One region of the Streptomyces sp. NPDC021562 genome, then DNA from elsewhere that is predicted to be linked to it. Evidence: riboswitches for the same ligand, from Rfam matches in the RefSeq annotation. Region 1 holds a riboswitch; the other holds the start of a gene.
What was found. Region 1 has a riboswitch for glycine ahead of gcvP (aminomethyl-transferring glycine dehydrogenase). Riboswitches for the same ligand answer to the same signal wherever they lie in the genome.

Region 1 (3,573 bases):
GCACAGTTGGCCGGGGAGCGGCTGCGCGCGGACATACGGGCCGCCACGGGGCTCTGCGGGTCCGTCGGGCTCGCCGCGTCCAAGATGCTCGCGAAGATCGCCTCCGAGCAGGCGAAGCCGGACGGGCTGGTGCTGATCGAGCCCGGCACGGAGCGGGCGCTGCTCGGGCCGATGCCGGTGCGCACCCTGCCGGGAGTGGGGCCGGCGACGGGGGACCATCTGCGGCGGGCCGGGATCACCACGGTCGACGAGATCGCCGAGGCCGGTGAGGACGAACTGGTGCGGCTGCTCGGCAAGGCCCATGGGCACGCGCTGTACGCGATGGCGCTCGCCCACGACGAGCGGCCCGTGGTGGCCGAGCGCGAGACCAAGTCGGTGTCGGTCGAGGACACCTACGACGTGGACATCCACGACCGGGTGCGAGTGGGGACCGAGGTGCGGCGGCTGGCGGACCGGTGCGTGCGGCGGCTGCGGGAGGCCGGACTGTCCGGGCGGACGATCGTGCTGAAGGTGCGGCGGTACGACTTCTCGACGCTGACCCGCTCGGAGACGCTCAGGGGGCCGACCGACGACCCGGCGGTCGTGCGGGAGGCCGCCGCACGGCTGCTGGACTCGGTGGACACGACAGGGGGAGTGCGGCTGCTGGGTGTGGGGGTGACCGGGCTGGCCGACTACACCCAGGAGGACCTGTTCGCGCAGGCGGCGGGCGAGGCGGCGGAGGCGGTCCCGGCCGAGGACGACGTCGCGGCGCCGGCGGCGCCGCAGGAGGCGGTCACCGAGCGGCGGTGGCCGGCGGGACACGACGTGCGGCATGCGGAGTACGGGCACGGATGGGTGCAGGGCAGCGGGCTCGGGCGGGTGACGGTGCGGTTCGAGACGCCGGGGGCGGTGGCGGCGGGACGGGTGCGGACCTTCCGGGTCGACGACCCCGAGCTGGAGCCGGCGGATCCGCTGCCGCTGGTGGAGGGAGGACGGGGAGTGCGGCTGCACGGGGCCGGCGGGAGACCGGGGTGAGGGCGGGGCGAGGTCGCCGGGCGGCGCCACGGGGTCGGTTCGGCGCCACCGGGTCGGCGGCGCCCCCGGTCGGACGTCACGCCCCCGCGTCCTCCGTGCCCGCCAGCTTGCCGAAGTCGTGATCCGGGTGCGGGCGCGGCGGGACGGGGGTGTCCAGGCCGTAGTGGTGGTAGAGCTGCAGCTCCTGCTCGGGCGACAGGTGGCGGCCCACGCCGAAGTCCGGGGCGTCCTTGATCAACGCGCGGTCGAAGGGGACGTGCAGGGTGCCCTCGACCAGTTCGCTGGGCTCCAGGGGCACGAAAGCGTCCCGGGAGAACAGGCCGGTGCGTATGGCCGCCCACTCCGGCACGCCCGTCGCGTCGTCGAGGTACACCTCGTCGATCGTGCCGATCTTCGTACCGTTGCGGTCGAACGCCTTGCGGCCGATCAGGTTGCGCGGATCGATGTCCGTCTGCACGGGCCCTCCACTTGCTCGCACCTCATCCGTAAGCACTACAAAAGAGCACATTCAACGCAGCGGCCACTCGAAGACCCGTGCGCCGCCCCCGCTGGTAGGCTGGCAAGCGGCTGCTGACCCCGTGCGGGAGAGTCCTTCGGGCAAACCGGAGGCGCCGAAGGAGCAAATCCTCCCCGGAATCTCTCAGGCCCACGTACCGCACGGACGAGGTCACTCTGGAAAGCAGGGCGGATGTCGACGGTGTCCGCTCTCACCGACGGTGCAAGCCGGAGCCCTCGGGCGTCCGGCGAAGCTCTCAGGTTGAGATGACAGAGGGGGAGGCCGTCGGGGTACCCGTGCCGGGGTGCCCCTCGAAGGTCGCGTCAGACCAGGAGGCCTCCGCAATGACCGCCCACCGCCCCACGCTCTCCGAGCTCGAACAGGGAATTCCCTTCGAGCAGCGTCACATCGGGCCCGACCAGGAGGCGCGGGCCAAGATGCTCGCGCAGGTCGGCTACGGCTCGCTGGACGAGCTGACGGCAGCCGCCGTGCCCGACGTGATCAAGAACGCCGACAGCCTGGAACTGCCCGGCGCCCGCACCGAGGCCGAGGTGCTGGCCGAGCTGCGCTCGCTCGCCGACCGCAACCAGGTGCTCGGCTCGATGATCGGCCTGGGCTACTACGGCACCTTCACCCCGCCCGTGATCCTGCGCAACGTGATGGAGAACCCCGCCTGGTACACGGCCTACACGCCGTACCAGCCGGAGATCTCCCAGGGCCGGCTGGAAGCGCTGCTGAACTTCCAGACCGCGGTCGCCGACCTCACCGGGCTGCCCACCTCCGGCGCCTCGCTGCTCGACGAGGGCACGGCCGCCGCCGAGGCCGTGGCCCTGTCGCTGCGCATGGGCAAGAACAAGAAGGGCGTCTACGTCGTCGACGCGGACGCGCTGCCGCAGACCATCGCCGTGATCCGGACCCGGGCCGAGCCGACGGGCCTGGAGGTCGTGGTCGCCGACCTCGCCGACGGCATCCCGGCGGACCTCGCCGCGCGTGAGATCAACGGCGTGCTCATCCAGTACCCCGGCGCCTCCGGTGCCGTACGCGACATCAAGCCCGTCATCGAGCAGGCGCACGAGCTCGGCGCGCTCGTCACCGTCGCCGCCGACCTGCTCGCGCTGACCCTGCTGACCTCGCCGGGCGAGCTGGGCGCCGACATCGCCGTCGGCACCACCCAGCGGTTCGGCGTGCCGATGGGCTTCGGCGGGCCGCACGCCGGCTACATGGCCGTCCGCGAGAAGTTCGCGCGCAGCCTGCCCGGCCGCCTCGTGGGCGTGTCCGTGGACGCCGACGGGAACAAGGCCTACCGGCTCGCGCTGCAGACCCGTGAGCAGCACATCCGCCGGGAGAAGGCCACCAGCAACATCTGCACCGCCCAGGTGCTGCTCGCCGTGATGGCCGGCATGTACGCGGTCTACCACGGCCCCGAGGGGCTCAGGGCCATCGCCCGGCGCACCCACCGGTACGCCACCGTCCTCGCCGCCGGGCTCACGGCAGGCGGTGTCGAGATCGTGCACGGCGCCTACTTCGACACCCTCACCGCCCGGGTGCCCGGCAAGGCGGCCGAGATCGTCGCCGCTGCCCGCGAGAACGGTGTCAACCTGCGGCTCGTCGACGCCGACCACGTCTCCATGGCCTGCGACGAGACCACGACGCGCGCCCAGCTGGCCGCCGTCTGGACCGCCTTCGGAGTCGAGGGCGACGTCGAGGCGCTCGACGCGGTCGCCCAGGACACGCTGCCCGAGGCACTGCTGCGCACCGACGGCTACCTCACCCATCCCGTCTTCCACGACCACCGTTCCGAGACCGCGATGCTCCGCTACCTGCGCAGGCTCGCCGACCGGGACTACGCGCTGGACCGGGGCATGATCCCGTTGGGCTCCTGCACCATGAAGCTCAACGCGACCACCGAGATGGAGCCGGTCACCTGGCCCGAGTTCGGCCATCTGCACCCCTTCGCCCCCGCCGAGCAGGCACAGGGCTACCTGACGCTCATCCGGGAACTGGAGGAGCGGCTCGCCGAGGTCACCGGGTACGACAAGGTGTCCCTGCAGCCCAACGCCGGG
Region 2 (3,573 bases), on a different contig from region 1:
GCTCGCAGCCGCCGTAGTAGCGGCGGCCCGGGTAGCCCTCGGCGTACTTGTTGGTGAGGACGGAACCCTGGGCCTCCATGACCGCGAGCGGAGCGAAGTTCTCCGAGGCGATCATCTCCAGGGTGGACTGCTGACGCACCAGCTCGGCGTCGACCGCGGCGGCGACCTCCGGGTCGAGCTCGTGCAGGGACGTGTTCAGGACGGACATCTGTTTCTACGACTCCTAAGCCGGTGTTCCTGCGGCCGTCGGCCGGCGGTGGGCGGGGGCGGGGCGGCCCTCAGCCGGCGGTGAAGGCGGTGTACTCGTCGGCGGAGAGCAGGTCGCCCGGCTCGTCCGCGAAGCGCACCTTGAACAGCCAGCCGCCCTCGAAGGGGGCCGAGTTCACCAGCGACGGGTCCTCCACGACGTCCTCGTTGACCTCGGTGACCTCGCCCGTGACCGGCGAGTACAGGTCGGACACCGACTTGGTCGACTCCAGCTCGCCGCAGGTGTCGCCCGCGGTCACCGTGTCGCCGACCGCCGGGAGCTGGACGAAGACGACGTCACCGAGCGCGTTGGCCGCGTGCTCCGTGATGCCGACCTTCGCCACGCCGTCCTCGGCGGCCGACAGCCACTCGTGCTCCTTGCTGTAACGCAGCTGCTGGGGGTTGCTCATGTCCTGAATTCTCCTGTACGCGGGGGAGTGCTGGTGAAGGGGGAACTACGGAAGGCGTGCGCGAGCGGCGACGATGTGCTCGGCGTCACCTGCGGTGGCTACTTCTGGCGCTTGTAGAACGGCAGCGGCACGACCTCGTACGGCTCGTGGCTGCCCCGGATGTCCACGCCGACCCCGGCCGTGCCGGGCGCCGAGTGCGCCGCGTCGACGTACGCCATGGCGATCGGCCTGCCCAGGGTGGGGGAGGGGGCGCCGGAGGTGACCTCGCCGATCACCTTGCCGGCGGCGACCACCGGGTAACCGGCGCGCGGCACCCGGCGGCCCTCGGCGACCAGGCCGACGAGCACGCGCGGCGGGTCCGACTCCGCGCGGGCCGCCGCCTCGCTGAGCGCCTCGCGCCCCACGAAGTCGCCCTCCTTGTCGAACTTGACCACCCGGCCGAGCCCGGCGTCGAAGGGGGTGAGCGAGGCGGTGAGCTCATGGCCGTAGAGCGGCATGCCCGCTTCGAGCCGCAGGGTGTCCCGGCAGGACAGGCCGCAGGGCACCAGACCCGCCGGCCTGCCCGCCTCGGTCAGGGCCTCCCACAGCCGCACCGCGTGCTCCGGCTTCACGAACAGCTCGAAGCCGTCCTCGCCGGTGTAGCCGGTGCGGGCGATCAGCGCCGGGACCCCGGCGACGGTGCCGGGCAGCCCGGCGTAGTACTTGAGGCCGTCCAGGTCGGCGTCGGTGAGGGACTTCAGGATCCCGGGCGACTCGGGTCCCTGGACGGCGATCAGGGCGTACGCGTCCCGGTCGTCGCGCACCTCGGCGTCGAAGCCGGCGGCACGCTCCCGCAGCGCGTCGAGGACCACCTGGGCGTTGGACGCGTTGGCGACCACCAGGTACTCGGTGTCGCCCGTGCGGTAGACGATCAGGTCGTCCAGGATGCCGCCGTCGGGCCGGCAGATCATGGTGTAGCGGGCGCGCCCCGGCCCGACGGAGGCGATGTTCCCGACCAGGGCGTGGTTGAGCAGGGCGGCCGCCTCGGACCCGGTCACGGTGATCTCGCCCATGTGGGAGAGGTCGAAGAGGCCGGCCGCGGTGCGCACCGCGACGTGCTCGTCGCGCTCGGAGCCGTAGCGCAGGGGCATGTCCCAGCCGGCGAAGTCGGTCATGGTCGCGCCGAGCGAGCGGTGCAGGGCGTCGAGCGCGGTGCGGCGGGGTGCGGCGGAATCGGTACTGCTCATCGGTCGGTCCTCTCCCAAGGGTCCCAAAGGCGTGACAGGCGAGGGCTGTCCTCCCCGCTGTCCTCCCCATCTGTCATCGGAACCTGAGAGGTTCGCCCTGACCCACGCGGGGGCACGGCTTGCACCTTGGGTGGAGCCACTGACACAGCGGCCCGCTTTTCAGATGTGCCTCGCCCGCGCGGTAACGGGGCCTGAGAGATTCAAGGGAGGGACTTGCTCCTTCGGCGCCCCGGGCACCGTGGTGCCGGGGACTCTCCCGCGCGGATTCAAGCGGCCGGTATGCAGTTGGCGCGGACATCATTGCACGCCGCCCGCGGCCGCGGCAGGCCGGACGGGCCGCGCCCCTTTGTGACGGGCCTGTGGCAGGAAGCGAACGGAACCGCGAGACACCGTGCATTACCTTCTCTTTACATTTTGTGGGGAAAACCTTTCCTGAACCCCCAGGGAGGACGGTCACGGTGACAAGGACCACGGCGTACGCGACGACGACGGGCATCGCCCTGCCCGGCCAGGCGACGGCCCCGGCCCGCGAGCGGTGCGGCGATCTCCCCGTCGCACCGGTCGTCCGCGACCTGCGCGACCGCGCCGGCCACAGCCCGCACGGCCTGCTCTTCGGCCCCCGTGACCTGGTCGTCGTCACCGGGTTGCCGGGCAGCGGGAAGTCCACGCTGATGCGGCGCACCGTCCAGGGCATCCGGATCGACTCCCAGGACACCCGCGACCGCTGGGACGCCCGGCTGGCCCGCGTCCTGCCGTACGCGGTCTACCGGCCGCTGGTCCGCCTCGCCCACTACGCCGCGCTGCGCCGCGCGCTGCGCACCGGCGAGGGCGTGGTGGTGCACGACTGCGGAACACAGGTCTGGGTGCGCGACTGGCTGGCCCGGGAGGCGCGCCGCCGCGGCGGGACCCTGCACCTGCTGCTGCTCGACGTCACGCCGGGCACGGCCCTGGACGGCCAGCGCGAGCGGGGCCGGGGTGTCTCGCGGTACGCCTTCCTGCGCCACCGCCGGGCGGCGGCCCGGCTCATCCGCTCCGTCGAGAAGGGCGAACTGCCCCCCGGCTGCGGAGCGGCACTCCTCCTCGACCGCGACGCGGCGGACGCACTGCGCCGCATAACCTTCACAACCTGACCCCGCGCCGACCACCCTTGCACCGCCCAGCACCCCCGGCACGCCCCCGCACCCGCCACCGCGCGTCACCCCCCACCCACACCCGCGACGCGAGCCCCACCCCCGCCCGCACCCGCGACGCGCGCGCCACCCGCCACGCGTGCCCCACCCCGCGTGCGGTCTCGCTCGTGCGGGCTGAGTGGGCTGGGAGTGTGCGGTCCGGTCGGCTGCTCGCTTTGTCGGTGTCACCCGCTAGCCTTTCCAGCCTCAGCAGTGGTTTCCAGCAGGCGGTAGGCAGATGGACTTCCCGGCGGACTTTCCCGCGGACTTCCCGGCACAGGCACACCCCCACCCGCACGGCGGTTGGCCCGGCAACGAACTGGAGGAGGTGCTGTCGGCCTCCCTCGGCGTGCCCGCGGCGGGGGCCCGGCTCATCGAGGTGCTGGGCCGCAGCTTCCTGTGGGTCCCGCTGCCCGAGGGCGGCGGCCCGCACAGCGGCTCCCTCGACCTGCCCACCACGGAGATCGCCGGCCAGGTGTACGTCCCGGTCTTCAGCTCCGAGGAACAGTTCCGCCTGGTGGT

Region 2: linked by a shared signal. The riboswitch ahead of gcvT (glycine cleavage system aminomethyltransferase GcvT) and the one ahead of gcvP (aminomethyl-transferring glycine dehydrogenase) in region 1 are both predicted to bind glycine.

What each region holds. Positions count from the first base shown of each region.
Region 1 covers NZ_JBFACN010000021.1:152,422-155,994, reverse strand. Annotated here, with positions in the region: gene AB0G52_RS29560 (DNA polymerase IV) at 1-1,014, shown strand, start outside; gene AB0G52_RS29555 (PRC-barrel domain-containing protein) at 1,091-1,471, opposite strand; glycine riboswitch at 1,586-1,680, shown strand; gene gcvP (aminomethyl-transferring glycine dehydrogenase) at 1,855-3,573, shown strand, end outside.
Region 2 covers NZ_JBFACN010000008.1:286,563-290,135, reverse strand. Annotated here, with positions in the region: gene glyA (serine hydroxymethyltransferase) at 1-208, opposite strand, end outside; gene gcvH (glycine cleavage system protein GcvH) at 279-656, opposite strand; gene gcvT (glycine cleavage system aminomethyltransferase GcvT) at 755-1,882, opposite strand; glycine riboswitch at 2,052-2,151, opposite strand; gene AB0G52_RS15390 (AAA family ATPase) at 2,341-3,012, shown strand; gene AB0G52_RS15385 (enhanced serine sensitivity protein SseB) at 3,290-3,573, shown strand, end outside.